DNA from 4 places in the Pantoea phytobeneficialis genome. Region 4 is predicted to be linked to each of the others. Evidence: predicted binding sites of a transcription regulator. Region 4 holds the regulator's gene; each other region holds the start of a gene.

Region 1 (6,011 bases), 710 kb from region 4:
GCTGCTGGTGATGCCAACCGGCATTCTTGGCCGTCCGGAGGTGGAAAAAGTATGAAGCGCCTCGGACTGGTTAACGCCGTTATCTCTACGGTGATGTTGCTGGTGCTTGCCACCTTCTTTATGGGTATGCGCCTTGATCTTGATGGCACCAAACTGGTGGTATCCAACGCCGGAACGGTGCGCTGGAACTGGATTTTTGTCGGTTGCGGCGTGGTATTCCTGTTCCAGTTGCTGCGTCCGTTATTCCACGGCAAATTCAAACGCAGCGGCAATGGCCTGGTGCTGCCGGGCTTTGATGGTTCAACGCCGAAGCAGAAGCTGGTGATGGTGTTGATGATCGTGGCTGCGGTGATCTGGCCGTTCCTGGTTTCGCGCGGTAGCGTGGATATCGCCACCCTGACGCTGATCTACGTGATGTTGGGCCTCGGGCTTAACGTGGTGGTGGGCTTGTCGGGCCTGCTGGTGCTGGGCTACGGCGGCTTCTATGCCATCGGTGCCTATACCTTCGCCTTGCTGAACCACTACTACGGTTTTGGCTTCTGGCAGAGCCTGCCGCTGGCGGGTCTGGTGGCCGGGGCGTTCGGCTTACTGCTCGGTTTCCCGGTGCTGCGTCTGCGTGGTGACTATCTGGCGATTGTCACCCTCGGCTTTGGCGAAATCGTCCGTATCCTGCTGCTGAACAACACCTCGATTACCGGCGGTCCAAACGGTATCGCGCAGATCCCGAAACCGACCCTCTTCGGCCTGGAGTTTGGTCGCAAGGTCAGCGAGGGCGGCTGGGGCACCTTCCACGAGGTGTTCGGCATGAAATACGATCCCAATGACCGCGTGATTTTCCTCTACCTGGTGGCGCTGCTGCTGGTAGTGCTGACGCTGATTATCATCAACCGCCTGCTGCGTATGCCGCTGGGCCGTGCCTGGGAAGCGCTGCGCGAAGATGAAATCGCCTGCCGTTCTCTTGGTCTTAGCCCGACGCGTATCAAGCTGACGGCGTTTACCATCAGCGCGGCCTTTGCCGGTTTTGCCGGTACGCTGTTTGCTGCGCGCCAGGGCTTTGTCAGCCCGGAATCCTTCACCTTTGTCGAGTCGGCGTTTGTGTTGGCGATTGTGGTGCTGGGGGGCATGGGCTCGCAGTTTGCGGTCATCCTCGCCGCTGTGTTGCTGGTGGTATCGCGTGAGCTGATGCGTGACCTCAACGAATACAGCATGCTGGTACTGGGTGGCTTAATGGTGCTGATGATGATTTGGCGACCGCAGGGGTTGCTGCCGATGAAGCGTCCGCAGCTGAAACTGAAACAGGGTAAAGCAGGAGAGCAGGCATGAGTCAGCCTTTATTAGCCGTAGAAGGCCTGATGATGCGTTTTGGTGGCCTGCTGGCAGTCAACAACGTGGCGCTGGAACTGCGGGAGCAGGAAATCGTTTCGTTGATTGGTCCAAACGGCGCGGGTAAAACCACGGTGTTCAACTGCCTGACCGGTTTCTACAAACCCACGGGCGGCAGCATCAAACTGCGCGATCAAAATCTGGCCGGCTTACCGGGGCAGAAAATTGCACGGATGGGCATTGTGCGTACCTTCCAGCATGTGCGCCTGTTTCGTGAGATGACGGTGATTGAAAACTTGCTGGTGGCGCAACATCAGCATCTGAAAAGCGGCGTATTTTCCGGGTTATTCAAAACCCCGGCGTTCCGCAAAGGCGAAAGCGAAGCGCTGGACCGCGCTGCCACCTGGCTGGAACGTATCGGCCTGCTGGAGCTGGCGAACCGTCAGGCGGGTAACCTTGCTTATGGTCAGCAACGTCGTCTGGAGATCGCACGCTGCATGGTCACGCGCCCGGAAATCCTGATGCTGGATGAACCGGCGGCCGGTCTGAACCCGAAAGAAACGCACGAACTGGACGAACTGATTGCCGAACTGCGCGGTACGCATAAGGTGTCGGTGTTGTTGATCGAACATGATATGAAGCTGGTGATGGGCATTTCTGACCGTATTTACGTGGTCAATCAGGGAACGCCACTGGCCAACGGCACGCCGGAAGAGATTCGTAATAACCCGGATGTGATCCGTGCCTATTTAGGAGAGGCGTAATATGGCCAACCCAATGTTAACCATTGAAAACGTCAGCGCCCATTACGGTAAAATTCAGGCGCTGCATAACGTCAGCCTGTATATCAATCAGGGCGAAATTGTCACCCTGATTGGTGCCAACGGTGCAGGCAAAACTACGCTGCTCGGTACGCTGTGTGGCGAGCCGCGTGCAACCGCAGGCACCATTACGTTTGATGGCAAAACCATTACCGATTGGCAAACCGCACGCATCATGCGTGAGGCGATCGCCATTGTCCCGGAAGGGCGTCGGGTGTTTTCGCGCATGACGGTGGAAGAGAATCTGGCGATGGGGGGCTTCTTTGCCAGCCGTAGCCAGTATCAGGAGCGTATTGAGCGCGTCTATGATCTGTTCCCGCGTCTGGCGGAGCGTAAGGTGCAACGTGCCGGTACCATGTCCGGTGGCGAGCAGCAGATGCTGGCGATTGGTCGTGCGCTGATGAGCCAGCCGCGTCTGCTGTTGCTGGACGAGCCATCGCTCGGCCTGGCGCCGATTATCATTCAGCAGATTTTCGACACCATCGAGCAGCTGCGTAAAGAAGGGATGACCATCTTCCTTGTCGAGCAGAACGCCAACCAGGCACTGAAACTGGCCGACCGTGGCTACGTGCTGGAGAACGGGCATGTGGTGCTGGAGGATAGTGGCGAAGCGCTGTTGTCCAACGAGGCGGTAAGAAGCGCCTATTTAGGTGCCTGAGTGCCCTAACCCTCTCCCGCGAGCGGGAGAGGGAATTGATCGAGCCAAACTTATATATTGCACGTCTCCTTCTCCCGCTTGCGGGAGAAGGCCGGGATGAGGGCAACAAGCTGCACTCAGCCTTGTCACATTCCCGTCATTAACCTGTTATTTTTCCGTCATTTTCCCGTGTCATGTTACTTCGCGAACAAAAAATGCGTGATTTCGCGCGTACCTACATGCACAGGAAAACATTATGTCCGCTTTTACGCTTCGTCCCCGCCTGATGAGTGCCCTGCTCGGTCTGATGCTCAGTGGTCATGCACTGGCTGCCACCGAAATTCCTTTCTGGCACTCAATGGAAGGCGAGTTAGGCAAAGAAGTTGATTCTCTGGCACAACGTTTTAACCAGGCCCACCCAGACTACAAAATCGTCCCGGTCTACAAAGGCAACTATGAACAAAGCCTGGCGGCGGGGATTGCCGCTGTGCGTACCGGTAAAGCACCGGCCATTTTGCAGGTGTATGAAGTGGGTACTGCCACCATGATGGCGTCCAAAGCCATTGTGCCGGTGCATCAGGTGTTCCAGGATGCCGGAATCGCATTTGATGAAAAACAGTTCGTCCCGACTGTCGCGGGTTACTACAGCGATTCCAGCGGCCATTTAATCTCTCAGCCGTTCAACAGCTCCACCCCGGTGCTGTACTACAACAAAGACGCCTTCAAAAAAGCCGGTCTGAACCCGGATCAGCCACCAAAAACCTGGCAGGAACTGGCAAAAGACGCCGATGCGCTGCGTAAAGCGGGCCTGACCTGCGGTTACGCCAGCGGCTGGCAAGGCTGGATTCAGATTGAAAACTTCAGCGCCTGGCACGGCTTGCCGGTGGCGACCAAAAACAACGGTTTTGACGGCACAGACGCTGAGCTGGAGTTCAACAAGCCGGTGCAGGTTCGTCACATCCAGATGCTGGAAAACATGAACAAGAAGGGTGATTTCACCTACTTTGGCCGCAAAGATGAATCCACCGCGAAGTTCTACAACGGCGATTGCGGCATCACCACCGCGTCTTCCGGTTCACTGGCGGATATCAAACACTACGCCAAATTCAACTTTGGTGTCGGCATGATGCCGTATGACGCAACCGTGCCGAATGCACCGCAGAATGCCATCATCGGTGGTGCCAGCCTGTGGGTGATGAAGGGCAAAGATGCCAACACTTACAAAGGTGTGGCGGAGTTTATGCAGTTCCTGGCGCAACCGGAAATCGCCGCCGAGTGGCACCAGAAAACCGGTTATCTGCCGATCACCACGGCGGCGTACGAGCTGACCAAACAGCAGGGCTTCTACGACAAGAACCCGGGTGCCGATATCGCGACGCGCCAGATGCTGAACAAAGATCCGCTGCCGTTCACCAAAGGGATGCGTCTGGGCAATATGCCGCAGATTCGCACCATCGTGGACGAGGAGCTGGAAAGCGTGTGGACCGGCAAACAATCGCCGCAGGCAGCGCTGGATAACTCAGTTAAACGCGGAAACGAACTGCTGCGCCGTTTTGAGCAGCAGGTGAAGTAACCCGCCGTAACGGGGCAGGCCGCGTGTCTGCCCCGATCTTTTTGCCTGAACGAGTCCGTTATGTCCTCATCATCACGCCCGGTTTTCCGCTCCCGTTTGTTGCCCTATCTGCTGGTACTGCCACAGCTGGTGATCACCGCCATCTTCTTTCTCTGGCCAGCCGGTGAAGCGCTGTGGTACTCACTGCAAAGCCTTGATCCCTTTGGTATCTCCAGCACTTTTGTTGGGCTGGATAACTTCAGACGGCTGTTCAGTGATGAGTACTACCTGGCCTCTTTCTGGACCACCATTGAATTCAGCGCGCTGGTCACGGGGTGCGGCATGCTGTTTTCTCTGCTGCTGGCGGCGCTGGTGGATTATGTGGTGCGGCTGAAAAAACTCTACCAAACCTTGCTACTGCTGCCGTATGCGGTGGCCCCGGTGGTCGCGGCAGTGCTGTGGATGTTCCTGTTTAACCCCGGACTCGGCCTGTTCAGCCATCTCCTTAACCAGATCGGTTACAACTGGAACTACGCGCAAAACAGCGGCCAGGCGATGTTCCTGATCGTGCTGGCATCGATCTGGCAGCAGATGAGCTACAACTTCCTGTTTTTCTTTGCGGCGCTGCAATCGATCCCCAAATCGCTGGTGGAAGCAGCGGCGATTGACGGTGCCGGGCCGGTGCGGCGCTTCTTTAACCTGTCGCTGCCGTTGATCACCCCGGTGAGTTTCTTCCTGCTGGTGGTCAACCTGGTCTATGCCTTCTTCGACACCTTCCCGGTGATCGATGCCGCCACTGGCGGTGGGCCGGTACAGGCGACCACCACGCTTATCTACAAAATTTATCGCGAAGGGTTTACCGGGCTTGATCTCTCCTCGTCGGCAGCGCAATCGGTGGTGCTGATGTTGCTGGTGATTGGCCTCACTATCCTGCAATTCCGCTTTGTCGAGCGTAAGGTGCAATACCAATGATTGAGAACCGACGCGGGCTGGATATCTTCAGCCACACGCTGCTGGTGCTGGGTGTGCTGACGATCCTGTTTCCGCTGTATGTCGCCTTTGTCGCGGCAACGCTGGACAACAACGCGGTTTATCAGGTGCCAATGACGCTGATCCCAGGTCACCACCTGTGGGACAACATCGCGCGCATCTGGACTCAGGGCGTTAACGGCAGTGGCCCGGCGTTTGGCCTGATGCTGTTCAACAGCCTGGTGATGGCGCTGAGTATCACCGTGGGCAAAATCGCCGTCTCGATGCTGTCGGCATTTGCGCTGGTGTGGTTTCGCTTTCCGCTGCGCTCGCTGTTTTTCTGGCTGATTTTCATCACCCTGATGCTGCCGGTGGAAGTGCGTATCTTCCCGACGGTGGAGGTGATTGCGACGCTGCATATGCTCGACAGCTACAGCGGTCTGACGTTGCCGCTGATGGCCTCGGCCACCGCCACCTTCCTGTTTCGCCAGTTCTTTATGTCGCTACCGGATGAGTTGATTGAAGCGGCACGCATCGACGGTGCCAGTCCACTGCGCTTCTTCTGGGACATCGTGTTGCCGCTGTCGAAAACCAATCTGGCCGCGCTGTTTGTCATTACCTTCATCTACGGCTGGAACCAGTATCTGTGGCCGCTGCTGATCATCAATGATGCCAGCCTTGGCACAGCCGTGGCCGGGGTGAGAAGTAT
Region 2 (6,011 bases), 1.6 Mb from region 4:
ATGGCGATCTCTTCGGGTCCTTTGAACAGGCGCATATCATGCACCCACGGACGCCAGTCGGTGAGGGTATCTGGCGCGCTCAGGTTCTGACGGAAGCCACGACGCAGTTTTTCCAGCGCACTGAACACCAGTTTGTCGGCTTCGGCATACAACCCCTGGGCGTGATACACCACATCCAGACCGTTTAACAGTTGATGCAGTTGTTCGCCAATATCGTCCCACGGCAATGCCCGGTCCACGCCGAGTTTCGCCGGTGCCGCATCCTGGCCCAGACGACGGCCAAACCAGATTTCGGCGGTCAGATCACGCACGCGGTTGAACAACACGCTGTGGTTGTGCGTCTCGTCGCTTTTAATCAACACCAGCAACGCCTGCGGCTCGTTAAAACCGGTGAAATACCAGAAATCGCTGTTCTGACGGAAGGGATACTCGCTGTCGTTACTGCGCGTCACTTCCGGCGCAGCAAAAATCAATGCGGCACTACCGGGCGCCATACGGGCAATCAGCGCCTGACGACGTTGCTGGAAAGTTTCCAGTGTAATCATGTTTGCACTCCCTGTTGAAAAGCGGGCACGGCAGTACCCGGAATGACGCGCTTAGTGTAGCGTGGGCTTCTGTACTTCAGGTGCTGTCGGCGGTCGCGGCTGGGTGAAGGTGTCGTGACACAGCAGCGCGGCAACGCGCACATACTCAATCACCTCTTCGAGTGATTGCTCAAGCTCTTCCTGATCTTCATCTTCGTCGTAGCCCAGTTGAGCGATGGTGCGCAGGTCATCAATCGCTTCTCCGGTTTCGCCGGTGACCTTGTCCAGTTTCGGCTGAGTCACACCCAGTCCCAGCAGGAAATGGTTGACCCATCCCGCCAGCGCATCGGCACGGTCAAATACCGTGATGTCATCGTCGTCAGGCAACATCAGTTGAAACAGGAAACCCTCTTCATCCAGAGTGTTGGTCAGGCTTTCATGGAGCGCCTGCAACGGCTGCGACAGGCTTTGTGAAAAGGCCATGCCTTCGTTGGTGAGGTCGTGCACCAGCGTCTTCCAACTGTTATCCTGGTTACCGCCGCACAGGATGCCGCAAATCAGGCCGTGCATTTCGGCGGGTGTCATTCCCACGCCCTGCTGGGAAAGCGCCGCTGCCAGCGCGTTGTAAGTGGGCGTTGCGTTCTGTAAAGACATAAGCTTTGGTCGTCGTTGGCAGAATAAGTTCGTGTTATGCTACCACCAGGTGCCTCAGGGTTTCCAGAAAAGGGGTTGTAACTTCTCACCCAGGTCTATATAGTTGCGCTCCTCCCAAGCCATTGACTGCTAAGGGAGATGCGGGCGAAGTAATCAGTCAGGAAGGTGGCATGTCTGCACAACCGGTAGATATTCAGATTTTTGGTCGTTCGTTGAGAGTGAATTGTCCGCCTGAACAGCAAGATGCGCTGAATGCGGCAGCTGAGGACCTCAATCAACGGTTGCAAGATTTAAAAGTTCGCACTAGAGTCACAAATACAGAGCAACTGGTGTTCATCGCCGCGTTAAACATCTGCCACGAATTGGCACAAGAGAAAGGTAAGACGCGCGACTACGCAGCCAATATGGAACAACGTATTCGTATGCTGCAACAGACCATTGAACAAGCATTAGTTGAGCAAGGTCGCATAACTGATCGCCAGGGCACAAAGTTTGAATAACACTTCATGGTTATCGTGATACAGTAACGGTGAAGTAAATTTTCTCTGAGATGTTTGCATGCGGGCCAGTCCCCTGAGCCGATATTTCATTACCACAGAATGTGGCGCTCCGTAACTTGTGAGCATGCTCGGTCCGTCCGAGAAGCCTGATAGTTGCGACGACACATTCACCTTGAACCAAGGGTTCAAGGGTTACAGCCTGCGGCGGCATCTCGGAGATCTCCTCTTAGTTCCACTTCTGTTATCCCCCGGTACGCATGATATAGTGGCTGGCAACAGCCGACTTTGCCGGGGATATCATGTCTGAACCCTCATTTCGTGACCGACAAGACATTCGTCAACATGTGCGTCATCTGCGCCGCAACCTCACGGCTGAACAGCAGGAACAAGCCGCCGATTTGCTGGCAGAGCATGCGATAAATTTTGCGCCCATCAGCAATGCCGAACGTATTGCGTTGTTCTTGTCCGTTGATGGGGAGTTGAATACTCGCCCACTCATCGCCAAGCTCTGGCAACAGAAAAAACAGGTTTTCCTGCCGGTGCTGCACCCTTTCGCCCCCGGAAATTTACTGTTCCTGCGCTACACACCCGACACGCCACTCAGCCCGAATAAATTAAGCATCCCGGAACCGCCGCTGGATATCACCCAAATGGTCACCCTTGATCAGCTGGACGTGGTGATGGTGCCATTAGTCGCGTTCGACCAAAGCGGGCAGCGATTGGGTATGGGAGGCGGTTTTTACGATCGCACGCTACAAAACTGGCAGCAGCATGGTTTTCTACCGGTGGGGATTGCGCATGACTGTCAGCATGTTGAAACGCTGCCAGTAGCGACCTGGGATGTGCCGTTGCCGGTGGTGATTACACCGTCGAAATTGTGGCAGTGGTAACCGGGTTATTGCGCGATAAATCGCGCCGCTACGATAGCTGTAGCAGCGCGATGTTAAATCAGTACAGCAAGCGCGCGCGAATGGTGCCCGGAATCGCCTTCATCAGTTGCAGCGCTTTATCCGCCACATCCTGCTGTGCATCGATATCGATCACCACGTAGCCCATCAGCGGCGAGGTTTGCAGATACTGGGCGGCAATGTTGATGCCCTGCTCGGCAAAAATCTGGTTGATGGCGGTCAGTACACCCGGACGGTTTTCGTGGATGTGCAACAGGCGACTGGCGCTGGCGGCATGCATCGGCAACGACACTTCCGGGAAGTTAACGGCAGACAGGGTTGAACCGTTGTCAGAATACTTCGCCAACTTGCCAGAGACTTCCAGACCGATGTTTTCCTGCGCTTCCTGCGTCGAACCACCGATATGTGGCGTCAGAATCACATTATCAAATTCACACAGCGGTGAATTGAACGGATCGCTGTTGGTCGCCGGCTCCACCGGGAACACGTCAATCGCCGCACCCGCCAGATGTTTGTTGGACAAGGCATCGCACAGCGCCGGAATATCAATCACCGTACCGCGTGCGGCGTTAATCAGCAGCGCACCTGGCTTCATCAGCGCCAGTTCAGCGGCACTGATCATATTCTGCGTTGATGGGGTTTCCGGTACGTGCAGGCTGACCACATCACTCATGTTGAGCAGGTCAGACAGGTGACGCACCTGTGTGGCGTTGCCCAGCGGCAGTTTGTTCTCGATATCGTAGAAAAACACATGCATGCCAAGGCTTTCCGCCAGCACACCGAGCTGCATACCGATGTGGCCATAGCCGATGATACCCAGCTTCTTGCCACGAGCTTCATAGGAACCCGCTGCAATTTTATTCCAGATACCGCGGTGCGCTTTGGCGTTCGCTTCCGGGATGCCACGCAGCATCAGCAGCATTTCACCAATCACCAGTTCGGCAACCGAACGGGTGTTGGAGAACGGGGCGTTAAACACCGGCACGCCACGTTTTGCTGCTGCATTCAGGTCAACCTGGTTGGTGCCGATACAGAAGCAGCCAACCGCAACCAGTTTTTCAGCCGCAGCGAAAATCTCTTCGGTCAGTTGGGTACGGGAACGGATACCAATGAAGTGTGCGTCACGAACGGAGGACTTCAGAGTCTCCGCATCCAGTGCACCTTTGTGGAATTCGATGTTGGTGTAACCTGCTGCGCGCAGGTTATCCAGCGCACTCTGATGGACACCTTCCACCAGCAGGAACTTAATCTTGTCTTTTTCCAGTGATAACTCTGCCATTTCCCGACCCTATTCAGAATTCAACGAGGGCTGCCATAAGCCAGCCTTCTGTCAAAATATCAAAAAATTCGTTTGCAGCAAGACAATCGATTGCCTCGACCTCAGCACGCGTCAGCGCTACGGCAGCACAATGCCGTACAAAATCGGGATATGCGTACAGAGCGAAGAATGAACCTGCTGTTGATGACTGTTTTGTGACATAAGTCACCGAATTTCAGCATACGAAGAAAAGATGTTTTGCGTATGGAAATAAGCGGCGCTGCAACAGCGCCGGACAGATCATTTGGTAATGGTTTTTACGCCATCAGCAGTGCCGATCAGCGCAACATCAGCGCCGCGAGCTGCAAAAAGCCCTACCGTCACCACACCAGGCAGCGCATTGATGGCTTTTTCCAGCGCGATCGGATCGAGGATGCGTAGATTATGCACGTCGAGAATAATGTTGCCGTTATCGGTCACCACGTTCTGACGATATTCTGGCAGGCCGCCCAATTTCACCAGTTCACGCGCCACATAGGAACGCGCCATCGGGATCACTTCAACCGGCAGCGGAAAGTGGCCCAGTACATCCACTTCTTTCGAGGCATCGGCAATACAGATAAATTTCTCAGCCACAGCGGAGACAATTTTCTCACGCGTCAGCGCCGCGCCGCCGCCTTTAATCATCTGCATCTGCGGATTGATCTCATCAGCACCGTCGACATATACCGAGAGCGAATCCACTTCATTGAGATCAAACACATGAATGCCGAGGGATTTCAGTTTCTGCGTTGAGGCTTCCGAGCTGGAAACTGCGCCCTCAATTTGATGCTTAATCGAACCTAACGCATCAATAAAATGAGCAGCGGTCGAACCGGTGCCAACGCCAACAATGGTGCCCGGCTGCACATATTGCAGTGCTGCCCAACCTACCGCTTTTTTCAGTTCATCCTGGGTCATGGTATGTTTAAAACCTGTGCGACAACGAGGTGCGCGTAGTATAAAACAAGGCGGCGTAAAAAAGCGCGGCTGTTAAAGGCTTTGTAACTCAGTGCACAAAAACCATCTTTTGATTTTTTGTGGCATAGTACCCTCCATCCTGAACGAGAGAGAACAACAATGAAACGCCCGGATTATCGAACGCTTCAGGCGCTGGATGCTGTGATTCGTGAACGCGGCTTTGAGCGCGCCGCGCAAAAACTTTGTATTACGCAGTCTGCGGTGTCGCAGCGTATTAAACAGCTGGAAAATTTATTCGGTCAGCCGCTGCTGGTGCGTACCGTACCGCCGCGCCCGACGGAACAGGGGCAGAAGCTGCTGGCGTTGTTGCATCAGGTGGAGCTGCTGGAAGAGGAGTGGCTGGGTGATGAAAACGGTGGCACCACGCCGCTGTTGTTGTCACTGGCGGTCAACGCCGACAGTCTGGCAACCTGGCTGCTGCCCGCATTGAAAGATGTGCTGGCCGATTCCCCGGTGCGCCTCAACATTCAGGTCGAAGACGAAACCCGTACTCAGGAGCGCTTGCGTCGTGGTGAAGTAGTGGGTGCGGTGAGTATTCAGCCACAACCCTTACCGAGCTGTCTGGTTGATCAACTGGGTGCGTTAGATTATCTGTTTGTAGCTTCACCCGAGTTTGCCAATCGCTACTTCCCGAATGGCGTGACACGTTCGGCGCTGCTGAAAGCCCCGGCCATTGCCTTTGATCATCTCGATGATATGCATCAGGCGTTTCTGCAACAGAATTTCGATCTGTCGCCGGGTAGCGTACCCTGCCATATCGTTAACTCGTCGGAAGCCTTCGTCCAGCTGGCTCGTCAGGGGTCGACCTGCTGTATGATCCCGCATTTGCAGATTGAACGTGAACTGGCGAATGGTGAGTTGGTGGATTTGACGCCCGGCTTGTACCAGCGCCGGATGCTGTACTGGCATCGCTTTGCCCCGGAAAGCCGTCTGATGCGCCGCGTCACCGATGCATTAATTGCCCACGGCCACCGCGTATTGCGTCAGGATGATTTAGCGGCCTGACAGCAGCACGAATTCGTAGCGGCGCGAGTTATCACGCACAGGATTGAGCGATAAATCGCGCCGCTACGGAAACATTACGGTGTATTCGGTTTGATATCGAATACCACATCCACCTGATCGTCAAAGTGAATGGTCTGCTGCT
Region 3 (6,011 bases), 370 kb from region 4:
CTTCCCGGCAGCGGATCGACATATTCGATGTTCACTTCCGGTGCCAGATTGGCGTTGGACCAACGTCCCCACAGCTCCGGGCGCGAAATGCCGGTGAAGCTTTTCACGCTTTGCGGTGCACCGGGCACGTTGAGCATAAAGCTGTCAGCGCTATAGCGAATGGCGTTGTCTTCAATACGGATCTGCTGCTCATTGTGCTGATATTGCGCATCGCTGAGGGTGGTTAGCGGGAAGATCGCTTTTCCCTTCCACACCGGTTTATCAATACGCGTAACCGTTGGCTGACCGCCCATCTGCCCCATTGCGAGACAGAGGTCGCTGGAAAGTGCCAGATCAGGCTGCCACAGGCGCGCCATCTTAAAGCAGCGATCCACCCAGACGAACTTCTCCGCAGCGGTAAAGTCTGCCAGCTGATAACGCAGCGGCGCGGAATACTCACCTTCTGGCAGCGGTTCCACGCGTTTATCGCCCACGCGGAACAGAATCGGCAGCTTGAAGGTGGTACCTGAGAAGCTGAAAGTGTTCTTCTGCTGGTCGATGGTGAAGGCATCGAGCTTGCTGGGGAAATTCCACAGCTGGATGATATCCGGTTTCCATGACAACACCTTCTGCGTCATGTTATCAAACTGCGCGGAAAGCGAAGGGGAACTGAGGCCGCTGCGGCCAAGGCCAATGGCTTTATCGCCACCGAGAATATCCAACACGGTGGCACCGTTATCCAGCGTGCTGCGCTTGCCATCCAGCACCTTCGCTTCAGGCTGATCGCCACGGATCACCATAAACAGGTCATGGCGTGGTTGCTGGATCAGATATTGATGCGCGGTGTTATTCATCGCCAGGTGATCGGACGTCACCACAATGATGGTGTTTTTAAACCACGGCGAGGCTTTAATACGTTCAATCAGTCGCGCCACATGTTCCTGAGAGCAGGCCACCGCACTGAATGACTGATTTGGTTTGCCATCATAGCTGTAGCTTTTATGTTGGCAGGTACGGGAAATAAAACCGTCCGGGTGGTGGGTATCGACGGTGAGGGTAAAGAGCGCAAAGCGTTTCTGCTGCCGCGACAGTTCCTCATACTTCTTAAACACTTCATCCATCACGGTATCATCGTAATAACCCCAGTTGTTGCGATAGTCAGGGTCAGCCACGCGATCTTTCAGTTCCTGCGCACCGTACATATGTGCCGGGTCAAAACCATGCGATTTCAGGAAGGTATCTTTACCGGCAAAGCGCAGGTCGGCACCCTGAATAAACCAGTTCTCGTAGCCGGAATTCTTCAGGATATCGCCGAGACAGATATTTTGTGGGAAGAAGCTGGACAGTGCGGCCGACGCATTGTCCTGGAACGGAGCAAACAGCGGAATCCCACATTGTGAGCCGACCATACCGGCGATGGTGTAATCCGTGCCGGGCAGTTGTTCGGTGTTGCTGAAATCCAGGCTTTGATCTTTTTCACGACTCAGCTCGGGTGCCAGGCCGGGGAACGTTTTTTCGTTAAAGTAGGTTCGCTCCAGACTTTCGCCATAGATATAGACCAGGTTGAGCTTTGGCTCGCTAATCACCGATTTTGGCGTCTTGTAGTAAGTCTCGAAATCGGAATCCGCCAGTCGATTATGGGAAGCAATTAAATCCTTCACCTGACGAAATGCCGGAGTGGTTTGCACTGAGCCCGCAGCACAGGCAATAGCCAACAGACTCCAGCCAAGATGGTGTTTCTGTTTGCGACGACGTAGCAGCCATGTGAGCAGACAGAACAGGAGAAATAAGGCAATGATGATACCGATCGCCGGCACCACGTATTTGCTGACGCCCGCACCGGTCAGGCTGTTAGTCAGGGTATAGAGCACCGCGTCATTAATCCCGTCGCCAGTAAAATAGTTGCTGGCAAACAGCGTGATGTTGAGCACGATGAACAGGGTAAGAAGAAGCAAAATCACACCAAACCAGAACTTATTACGTCCGGCTTTGTGGGAATAGACTGCAATCGCAGCTAAAAAAAGTACAACCGATAATACTTCGGACAAGGTCGGATCCTCAGGCTGATTGAATACGCAATCCGTGCGTAACCACCCTCTTTGGGGGTTTTTGCGTCAATCTATATTGGCTGTCACATGTCTGCAACACGACCAGTCAGATTTGTGCGGCTGATTTGACTTTGTTTAAAGCGGGTTTAGGCAGGCTATGGTTTGCACTGGCAGCAATCAAAGATCGCTGCCAGATAAGGGGGAAGAGAAGAGGATCAGAGTTTGCCGGTCAGGTACTGCGCTTCGCCATCGGCAAAGCTCCAGTCACCTTTATTATTGGTAATAAAACTGATCATCAGGTCATTGCCCTGCACGCCACAGTTTTCCTGTAACTCGCGTGCTAACTCTGCCATGAAGAGCGTTTTCTGTTCTTCACTTCTCGGGCTGGTGTAGACCCGTACCATCACCAGATTGTCACTGCGCTCAAAACCGAGGCCGGTATCCTGAAAAACCATCTGGTATCTTTTGTTTTCGTGAACAATCTGATAACGATCGCGGGGTGGGACTTTAAAAGCAGTCAGAACGGCGCGATGAGCCGCATCCAGCAGAGTACGTAATTCTGATTCAGAACGGCCCTGAATCACGTCAAATTGCAGTAACGGCATAAATAAACCCTCGTTTTTGCTCACATGGAAAGAGTAGGATGTGGTGCTATGCTGCCGTGTACCGTTGCAAAGAAAAAGCGCGCTGCCTGAAATGATTATTTATTATTTTGAACAATCATCATGAAAGAGATTAAAACCGATGCACTTTGGGTGCACCTGCACTGGCTGACCGTACTGGCTGAGTTGGGGAGCTTTACCCGTGCGGCTGAACGGCTGGACGTCAGTAAGGCGGCGATGAGTCAAAAGATTAAAGAGCTGGAAGAGATGGCGGGCGTCGCGCTGGTGCAACGCACCACCCGCAGCGTACGCCTGACATCTGCCGGAGAAAAGCTGGTGGATGAGCTGCGAGATCCCTTTGCGCGTATTGAGCAGAGTTTTTTCAGCGTGCGTGATGAGGCGGGCCCGGTACGCGGCATGGTTCGTGTCAGCGCCCCCGTAGCCTTTGCCCGGCAGCAATTGGTGCCGATTATCGGCGATTTTTTGCGTGAATATCCGCAGGTGCGTATCCAACTGGATGTGACCGACCGCTTAGTCTCGCTCGGCAGTGAGGGTTTTGATTTGGCGATTCGTCACAGCCAGCAGTTGCCGGAAACGCATGTCGCATTGCCGCTGTGTGAAACCCAGACCTTATTGGTGGCGTCCCCCGCTTACCTGGCGGAGCAGGGTACACCACAAACCCCACAGGCATTGCAGCAGCATAATTGCCTGTACTATCCGCGCGGGCTGGAGTCACCACAGTGGCGTTTCCGTCAACTGAACGACGCCAGCGAAACGGTGCTGGTCAGAATCCAGGGGAATTTTGCCACCAACAATAGCGAATCGATTCGCGATGCGGCGTTGCAGGGGCTGGGCATTGCTATGCTGCCAGATTTCAGCGCCAGCGCGGCGCTGGCGGCGGGTACGTTACAACGGGTTTTACCGCAATGGCAGTCGGTGGACGCCTTCGCCGATCGTTTATGGGTGGTGCGCCCTTATGCGGCCCAGGTGCCACGGGCGGTCACCACCTTTATTCACTGGCTACGCGCGCGCTTTGTTGATGGCTGAGGGCGACACCAGCGCAACCGGTGCATGGGGTTGCATCATTTGTCCCAGCAGGCTGGTGCGATTGTAGTTGCCAAGGCGCAGGTTGAAGTCGAGATGCTGACGTTCATTACCGCTTAATTTAATCACCGGTGGCGGGGTGTGCGGGCGCTGCTGAAATAACACCGATTTAGCAAACGCCGCGCTATTCCAGCCGCTCAGGCGTTGATAAAAGTAGGCATTCGCTTCGCCCTTGCGCAGATAGATATTCGCCCGGCGATATTCACGCATCGCCGCCTGTTGCGCCAGGGAGCAAAGTTGCTGCTCTGGCTCGGCAATTTTTTGCGCCAGCAGGGTAAAATCATCGCGCTTATTCAATTCACTGAAGAAACGTTGCGCCCCAAGATGTTTAATCGGCGCGTACTGCTTCTGCCATTCGCGGATAAAAGGATTATTGGGGCTGGCGGCGAGAAACCAGTTTTCCATCACCGGCGACAGGTAATTCATGGTTGAGACTTCGCAATAAAAACCAATCACATCCATAGGACGTTCCTGATGCACACGATGTACCCAGGCGAGATCTTCAAACAGCAGAGTGCTGCAATCAATGGCGATGCCGCCGTAGCGTAATAATAATTCCAACCGAATGGCATCACTTTTTTGTTTCAGCGTTAATTCTGGTGAAGTGAAGATAAAATCGGGCAAGACTTCTTTTACCGTCTGACGATTTAACAAATGCACCTGATGATCGGGATTATCCTGGCGGATTTTTTGAATATTTAACGCCATTGATTTCGGTAAATATTCATCGTCCCAATACATCCAGACTATTTTAGGGATATCTGCCAACTCTTTTTCGGCAGAAATCAACACCACGTTATCCTCTTCGCTCGGATCGTATTCCGGAGCGACAAGGCTATTTTGCTGCTTTTTTTGCAGTAACATCTGGCCGGTAAAAGCAATTTTCTGCCAGTTGTGCCACAGCATACGGGCAGTTTGGAGGCGTTTTTTTGTCATGGTGCACCTGATTATTGTGATTATCGCGGTTGGGGATTCCCTGATGCTGGCGCGTGGGCGCGCTCTTGTTTCCTCACGGCTGTGTGTAAAAGACTACCCTTGCTTAATAAAACATTCCTGCGCGCGAGACCATCATTTTCTTTATCTTTCAGATAAACCGGAAAATGAATGAGCCACTCAAGTTAAAATTATCATTAAATAATTTTGGTAATCGGTGTTTGTTTAATTAAGTATGGATAAGACTATTCCTAATAAAATAGAATTTCGCTGTGGTTTGATGCGGGCAGGATTAAAAAACGTGAGTCAAATGATGGGTTAACCGTACTGGATTTTTCACTGGCCTACCCAACGCTGATCCGCGTTAGCTACGCTTAAAGGACGTTGTTAAAAAAGGAGACGCTATGCAGCCTGATAACCGCGGATTACTGGCAGTCGATAAACAGGGCAATCGCGTGTTGTTTCTCAACCCGGACACTTTTGCAGTGCAACAGGAACTGAATGCCTTTCCACCCCGGCCACATGAGTTGTTGATGCTGTCGCAGTGGGAGAAAGCCTATGTCCCGATTTATGGTGATGGCATCCACGGCGATAATCCCCATCCGGGCCACAAAATCGCGGTGATTAATCTGCGTCAGCGGGTGATCAGTGGTTTTATCGATGTTACGCCCTTGCAGGCGCCACACAGCGGGCAACTGGGGCGCGACGGTAAAGTGTATCTCTGCTGCGAAAACAGCGCCACCGTGGCGGTGATTGATCCGCTTACCGATCGGCTGGAGAAAACCATTCCCCTGCCGTCACATAACGCCCACCGGCTGGCACTGTCACCCAGTGGGCGCAAGTTGTTCACTGAAAACGAAGAAGATGCCAGCATTACGGTGGTTGATCTTTGTGAGGCTGAAGGGCGGGTTATCGACACCATTCTGATGCCAGGACCGATTGCCGGTATCGCCGCCTCGCCAAAACATCCTTATCTGGTCGCCAGCGCGGCCGATGCCCCCTTACTTTATGTGGTGGATCGTCAGAGTCATCGCATTCGCCAGCGGTTACGTTTAGCGGGTCATCAGCAACCTTGTCAGGTCGTTCGTTTCAGCGCTGACGGCGAGCGTCTGGTGGCGATTGGCGATCATGAGGCAGTGATTACGCTGTTCGACGATCTTCTCAATCCCTTGGGTGATATCGCCGTGGGTGATAAACCGATGGATGGCTGTTTCAGTGATGACAAACGCACGTTGTTGATTGCCAATGAAGGCGAGGGGTCATTGAGCGTGATCGATTTGGCGCAGTTGAGGGTGGTTGCCACGCCGCAGGTTGGGACGGGTTGTGAGGTGCTGAGTTATTTCAC
Region 4 (6,011 bases):
TGCTCGCCCCAGGCCGCGACGCTGGCTTCGCGGGTGCGCCATTGTTGCTGCTCATCCCACAGTTGTTGTAAGCGTTCACTCTCCTGTTGTTGCTGGCTGAGTGCGGTGCTGTTTTGCTGCACCAACTGCTGTTGCGCCGTTATCTGGCGCTGCTGTTCGCTGACCTGCTGTTGCAGGGTCGCGATGTGTTGATCAAGTGGGATGACCTGCTCGGTCAGCAGCGTTTCCAGTTGTTGTTGTGCGTGCTGTGCCTGCTCGCGCGCCTGTTGGGCCGTGTGGAAACGTGCTTCACCTTGCTGCTGGGCATGGATCGCCTGTTGATGCTGCGCTTGCACCTGCTGCATTTGCCGGGCGAGGGCGATATTTTCCTGTTCCAGCTGTGTGCGCTGTTGCAGTTTATCGCGTAATTTTTCCGCCGGTTCGGCGCGCGCCAGCCTCTGACGTTCAGGTTCGGCCTGGTGCCACGCGTTTTCTGCCGCCTGCAACGCCTGTTGCGCCTGCTGCTGTTCGCCAGCCAATTGTTGTGACTGACTCAGCCACTGTTGTTGCTGCTGCGCAGTGGTGAGCTGCTGGTTCAGCGTGACCTCGGCTGCATTGAGTTGTTCCAACTGACTTGCCAGCTCAGCCCGCCGCGTCTCATCCAGCAACGACATTCCTCCGGCGCGGGCGCGCAGCGTGTCGAGATCGGCACGCGCGCTTTTGTAGCGCTCGAAAATCTGGATTGAGATTTGACCGTAGATCTCGGTGCCGGTCAGCTCCTCCAGCAGCTCGGCGCGCTCGCCAGGTTTGGCATTCAAAAAGGCAGCAAATTGCCCCTGCGACAGCATCATTGAGCGGGTAAAGCGGGCGAAATCAAGACCGGATAGGGTTTCGATCAGTTTTAATTTGTCGCCCACTTTGTCGGCAACAATTTGGTTGTCGGCACAGCGCGCCAGCTCAACGCGCGGAGCCTGCAATTTGCCGTCGGCCTGACCACGGGCGCGGTTCTGGCTCCAGAAGGCACGCCAGGCTTCACCCTTGATCTCAAACTCCACCTCGGCGAGGCATTCGGCGGTATCCCGGGTGATCAGTTCGTTCTGGGTTTGCGACAGCACGCCGAGGCGTGGCGTCTGGTGATACAGCGCCAGACAGATGGCGTCGAGCAGGGTGGTTTTACCGGCGCCGGTGGCCCCGGTAATGGCAAACAAACCGTTACTGGCAAATGGCTCACGGCGAAAATCGATAAACCATTCTCCGCGCAGGGCGTTGAGGTTTTTAAAACGCAGCGTCAGGATTTTCATGCAGAGGGGTTCTCCAGCGCGGCTAGGGTGGTGCGAAACAGTTGCGTAAGGTGTGCTGCCTGGTCGGCATCCAGATCCTCTTCCAGCGCCAGACGACGCGCAAACACCTCTTCAACCTGCAATTCGCTCAGGGTTTCGTTATCCAGTCGCGCCAGGCTGCGGCTGCGCTGTTCGCGACTGCGGCGTACCAGTAGCACCTCCACCGGTAAGTTTTCCGTCAGTTGTTCCACGCGGCGTTGCAGGTCGCTCAGGTGCTCCTGAGTGGTGATTTCAATATCCAGCCACACCGCCAGTTCGCCCTCTTTTTCTTTGAACAGCGCCAGTTGCCGTTCGATATCCGCCAGCGATCCTTTCAGCATCTGCATTGGCTGGAACAGCGGGATGGTCAGCGGCGTCACGGCATCAAGGCCGGTGCTGAAATCCAGCAGAAACACGCTCTTGTCGCGGCCCAACTCATCAAAGCTGAGTGGAATGGGCGAACCGCTGTAGCGAATATGATCGCTGTCAGCAATGCGTTGTGCTCGGTGAATATGGCCGAGTGCGATGTAATCCGCCGCAGGGAATGCCTGCGCCGGAAAGGCATCGAGGGTGCCGATGTAGATATCACGCACCGAGTCGCTTTTGGTTACGCCGACGGTGGTGAGATGGCCGGTGGCGATAATCGGCAGTTTGCCCCCGAGTGCTGCGCGCTGCGCCTCTGCGGCGGCAAAGCAGTGCTGATAATGTTGTTCGATGGCTTCCAGCAGCGACAGCTGTTTTTCCCGCCCGGACTGTCCGGCCTGGCTGCGCAAAATATCGCGCGGGCGCAGATAAGGGATGGCGCACAGCAGCGCGCCTGGCGTACCGTCGCGCTGCTTCAGGGTCAGCACCTGCTGCTCGCCCTGCGGCGTAGCGCTGGTGATCACCTGCGTGTTGAGGCAGGCAAGCAGTTCGCGTGATTCATTGAGCGTTGCCACCGAATCGTGGTTCCCTGCCAGAACGATCAACTGGCAGCGGCTGGCCTGCAACGCCACCACGAAGCGGTTAAACATTTCACGCGCATAGCTTGGCGGTGAGCCGGTATCAAACAGGTCACCGGCGATAATCAGCGCATCCACCTGATGCTGGTCAATCTGCTGGCGCAGCCAGTCGAGAAATGCCTGATGTTCAGCAGCGCGACTTTTGCTGTAAAAGAACTGGCCCAGATGCCAGTCTGCCGTATGGATGATGCGCATGGATGCTCCCTGCCAGAAAAAGCGATGGGGAATTATAACGACTTCACCACGAAAGCAAAAAAAACGCCTCACGGCTGTCACATTTCTGTTTTTCCACTAAATTTCCAGGGTTGGGTTTTTCATAAAAGTGTCATAAAACTGACGCATAATGACGCCGCAAATCCCAGTGACAGCCGTCATATCAGCAGGAGTAATAATGGCTAAGCGCATTTTGGTTGTGGAAGACGAAGCTCCCATCCGTGAAATGTTATGTTTCGTGCTGGAACAGAACGATTACCAGCCGATTGAGGCGGAAGATTATGACAGCGCAGTAGGGAAGCTCATCGAACCCTGGCCGGATTTGATTTTGCTGGACTGGATGTTACCCGGCGGTAGCGGTATCCAGTTTATCAAGCACCTGAAACGTGAAGCCATGACGCGCGATATTCCGGTGATGATGCTGACGGCGCGTGGCGAAGAAGAAGATCGTGTACGCGGTCTGGAAGTGGGCGCTGACGATTACATCACCAAACCGTTCTCCCCGAAAGAGTTGATGGCGCGTATCAAAGCGGTGATGCGGCGTATTTCGCCGATGGCGGTGGAAGAGGTGATTGAGATGCAGGGACTGAGCCTCGACCCGTCATCACATCGCGTGATGTCCGAAGCCACGCCGCTGGAGATGGGACCGACTGAGTACAAATTGCTGCACTTCTTTATGACGCACCCGGAACGCGTTTACAGCCGCGAACAACTGCTGAACCATGTCTGGGGTACCAATGTGTATGTCGAAGATCGTACTGTCGATGTGCATATCCGTCGTTTACGTAAAGCGCTGGAGGTCTCCGGCCACGATCGCATGGTACAAACCGTACGCGGAACAGGGTATCGTTTCTCTGCTCGCTACTAAACGGAGTCTTTACCGTGCTGGAACGACTCTCCTGGAAGAGATTATTGACCGAACTGGTGCTGGTCTGTCTGCCGGCACTGATTTTAGGTCTGGTATTTGGCTATCTCCCCTGGCTGCTGCTGATCGCGGTCTTGGGTTTGCTGTTGTGGCATTTCTGGAACCTGATGCGACTCTCCCATTGGTTATGGGTTGATCGATCCATGACGCCGCCCGGTGGACGCGCCAGCTGGGAACCGCTGTTTTACGGGCTGTATCAAATGCAGTTGCGTAACCGTCGTCGTCGTCGCGAGCTGGGCAACCTGATCAAACGCTTTCGCAGCGGTGCGGAATCGCTGCCGGATGCGGTGGTGCTAACCACCGAAGAGGGTATCATTTTCTGGTGTAACGGCCTGGCGCAACAGCATCTCGGCCTGCGTTGGCCGGAAGACAATGGTCAGAACATCCTCAACTTGCTGCGCTATCCTGAATTCTCCCGCTATATCCGCCAGCGTGACTTTAATAAGCCGCTGACGTTGGTGCTGAATAATCAACGTCATATGGAGTTTCGCGTGATGCCCTACAGCGAAGGGCAGTGGCTGATGGTGGCGCGTGATGTGACGCAAATGCATCAACTGGAGGGCGCGCGACGTAACTTCTTCGCCAACGTCAGCCATGAGTTGCGTACCCCGCTGACGGTGTTGCAAGGCTATCTGGAGATGATGAACGATTCGGTGATGAACGAACGTTCACGCAGCAAAGCGTTGCAAACCATGACGGAGCAAACACGACGTATGGATAGCCTGGTGAAGCAACTGCTGACGCTGTCGCGCATTGAAGCTGCTCCCGCCCTCGATATGAAAGAGACGGTAGATGTGCCGACCATGCTGTTGCTGCTCCAGCGCGAAGCGGAAACTTTGAGCCAGGGGCGTCATGAGATCCATTTTCACACCGATCCGCATCTCAAAGTGCTGGGTAATGATGAACAGTTGCGCAGCGCCATCTCCAACCTGGTGTATAACGCGGTCAACCATACGCCGGAAGGGACGCGCATTGATATCAGCTGGCTACGTAATAAACAAGGTGCCGAGTTTAAGGTGTGCGATAACGGGCCAGGGATCAGCCCGGAACATCTGCCACGTTTGACCGAACGTTTCTACCGGGTGGATAAAGCGCGTTCGCGCGCTACCGGTGGCAGCGGCCTTGGGCTGGCGATTGTTAAGCATGCCCTCGGTCACCACAACGCCCGGCTGGAAATCACCAGCGTGCCGCATCAGGAAACGTGTTTCAGCTTTATCCTGCCGTCACGGTTGATCGTCGCCAGCCAGATACGGGAGAATGTGGCGCAATAAGCGTTCTGATTTCCCCGTAGCGGCACGATTTATCGCGCGCCGTTCAATTGGAACACCAAAAAACTGCGCGATAAATCGCTCAAAAGACTGCGCGATAAATCGCGCCGCTACGTGGAATCCCTGCATGAAATCGTTGCTGCTGTTCATTTTGCTGTCGTTCTCTGTGCTGGCGCAGGGGCAACAAACCATGCTGGCGGGCAATCTGAGCAGTGTCGGTTCTGATACCCTCGGTTATCTGATGACGTTGTGGGGCGAGGATTTCAGCCGTCAGTCACCGGGGGTGAATGTGCAGGTACAGGCGGCGGGTTCATCAACGGCACCCACTGCGCTGGCGGCGGGTGCTGCCCAGCTTGGCGCGATGAGCCGCCCGATGCAGGTCGATGAGCGCCAACTGTTTATCGCGCGCTATGGCTATCCTCCGCTGGCGGTGCCGGTGGCAATGGATGCGCTGGTGGTGGTGGTCAATCAGGACAATCCGCTGAAGCAAATTGCGCCACAGCAGCTTGATGCGCTGTTTTCAGTAACGCGTCTGTGCGGTGCGCAGCAGGTGCCGCAGCGCTGGGGGGATGTCGGTCTGACCGATCCACATTGGGCCACGCGTAGTATCCAACGCTACGGACGTAACTCCGCGTCCGGCACCTGGGGCTTCTTCAAGCAGCAGGTGCTGTGCAAGGGCGACTTCCGTGCTGATGTGGCGGAGTTTCCCGGATCGGCGGCGGTGGTGCAGGCGGTGGCAGCGACGCCCAACAGCATTGGTTACGCCAGCTTTGGCTTTCATCTCAGTGGGGTGAAGACGCTGCCGGTGGTCACCAATAGCGGTGAAAGCGTGATGCCGGATGCCGATTCTATCCGTAGCGGCCGCTATCCGTGGTCGCGCCCGCTATATATCTACGTCAATAAAGCGCCCGGGAAACCGTTGCCGCCGTTGGTTTCGGCATTTCTGCATCAGGTGCTGTCACCCCAGGGGCAGCGTCGGGTTAGTGAGGCGGGATATCTGCCGTTGTCTGAGAGTCAGATGGCGCAGGCGCGTGCCTCCATTGAGGAAAATTGAAGAACGAACATCGCAACATGAATTTTCTTCATGTCACCTGAATTTTCTTCGTTTGCCCAAATCCGTTCAACATGTCACTCTCCTTGGCCATATAGCCATCCAGATGGCCAAAGATAACCAGGTGAAATTATTACCTGACGCAACCATGCGTTTACGGCTTTAGCCAGGAGTGATCATGCAACGAGTAACCGCCCCGTTCCGCGCCGATACCGTCGGCAGTTTTCTGCGTCCCGCCGCTATCAAACAGGCACG

Evidence for each region. Region 4 encodes PhoB, which activates phosphate uptake and scavenging genes when phosphate is short. Its sites were predicted from a motif close to CTGTCATAAAACTGNCNNAT; they were not measured.
Region 1: a site for PhoB is predicted at 2,936-2,955, ahead of ugpB (sn-glycerol-3-phosphate ABC transporter substrate-binding protein UgpB). Genes of this name have one in related genera too.
Region 2: a site for PhoB is predicted at 4,047-4,066, ahead of serA (phosphoglycerate dehydrogenase). Genes of this name have one in related genera too.
Region 3: a site for PhoB is predicted at 2,108-2,127, ahead of opgB (phosphatidylglycerol--membrane-oligosaccharide glycerophosphotransferase). Genes of this name have one in related genera too.

Annotation. Positions count from the first base shown of each region.
Region 1 covers NZ_CP024636.1:320,885-326,895, forward strand. The annotation lists gene livH (high-affinity branched-chain amino acid ABC transporter permease LivH) at 1-55, shown strand, start outside; gene CTZ24_RS01415 (high-affinity branched-chain amino acid ABC transporter permease LivM) at 52-1,323, shown strand; gene livG (high-affinity branched-chain amino acid ABC transporter ATP-binding protein LivG) at 1,320-2,087, shown strand; gene livF (high-affinity branched-chain amino acid ABC transporter ATP-binding protein LivF) at 2,089-2,802, shown strand; gene ugpB (sn-glycerol-3-phosphate ABC transporter substrate-binding protein UgpB) at 3,038-4,354, shown strand; gene ugpA (sn-glycerol-3-phosphate ABC transporter permease UgpA) at 4,415-5,305, shown strand; gene ugpE (sn-glycerol-3-phosphate ABC transporter permease UgpE) at 5,302-6,011, shown strand, end outside.
Region 2 covers NZ_CP024636.1:2,679,012-2,685,022, reverse strand. The annotation lists gene pepP (Xaa-Pro aminopeptidase) at 1-545, opposite strand, end outside; gene CTZ24_RS12455 (YecA/YgfB family protein) at 597-1,178, opposite strand; gene zapA (cell division protein ZapA) at 1,349-1,678, shown strand; RNA gene ssrS (6S RNA) at 1,718-1,901, shown strand; gene CTZ24_RS12440 (5-formyltetrahydrofolate cyclo-ligase) at 1,978-2,568, shown strand; gene serA (phosphoglycerate dehydrogenase) at 2,627-3,865, opposite strand; gene rpiA (ribose-5-phosphate isomerase RpiA) at 4,145-4,804, opposite strand; gene CTZ24_RS12425 (LysR family transcriptional regulator ArgP) at 4,964-5,869, shown strand; gene CTZ24_RS12420 (oxidative stress defense protein) at 5,944-6,011, opposite strand, start outside.
Region 3 covers NZ_CP024636.1:663,771-669,781, forward strand. The annotation lists gene opgB (phosphatidylglycerol--membrane-oligosaccharide glycerophosphotransferase) at 1-2,027, opposite strand, end outside; gene CTZ24_RS02960 (tautomerase family protein) at 2,243-2,632, opposite strand; gene CTZ24_RS02965 (LysR family transcriptional regulator) at 2,753-3,676, shown strand; gene CTZ24_RS02970 (glycosyltransferase family 32 protein) at 3,650-4,669, opposite strand; gene CTZ24_RS02975 (beta-propeller fold lactonase family protein) at 5,071-6,011, shown strand, end outside.
Region 4 covers NZ_CP024636.1:1,029,969-1,035,979, forward strand. The annotation lists gene CTZ24_RS04625 (AAA family ATPase) at 1-1,280, opposite strand, end outside; gene sbcD (exonuclease subunit SbcD) at 1,277-2,494, opposite strand; gene phoB (phosphate response regulator transcription factor PhoB) at 2,691-3,380, shown strand; gene phoR (phosphate regulon sensor histidine kinase PhoR) at 3,395-4,708, shown strand; gene CTZ24_RS04645 (PstS family phosphate ABC transporter substrate-binding protein) at 4,833-5,759, shown strand; gene CTZ24_RS04650 (cobalamin-independent methionine synthase II family protein) at 5,935-6,011, shown strand, end outside.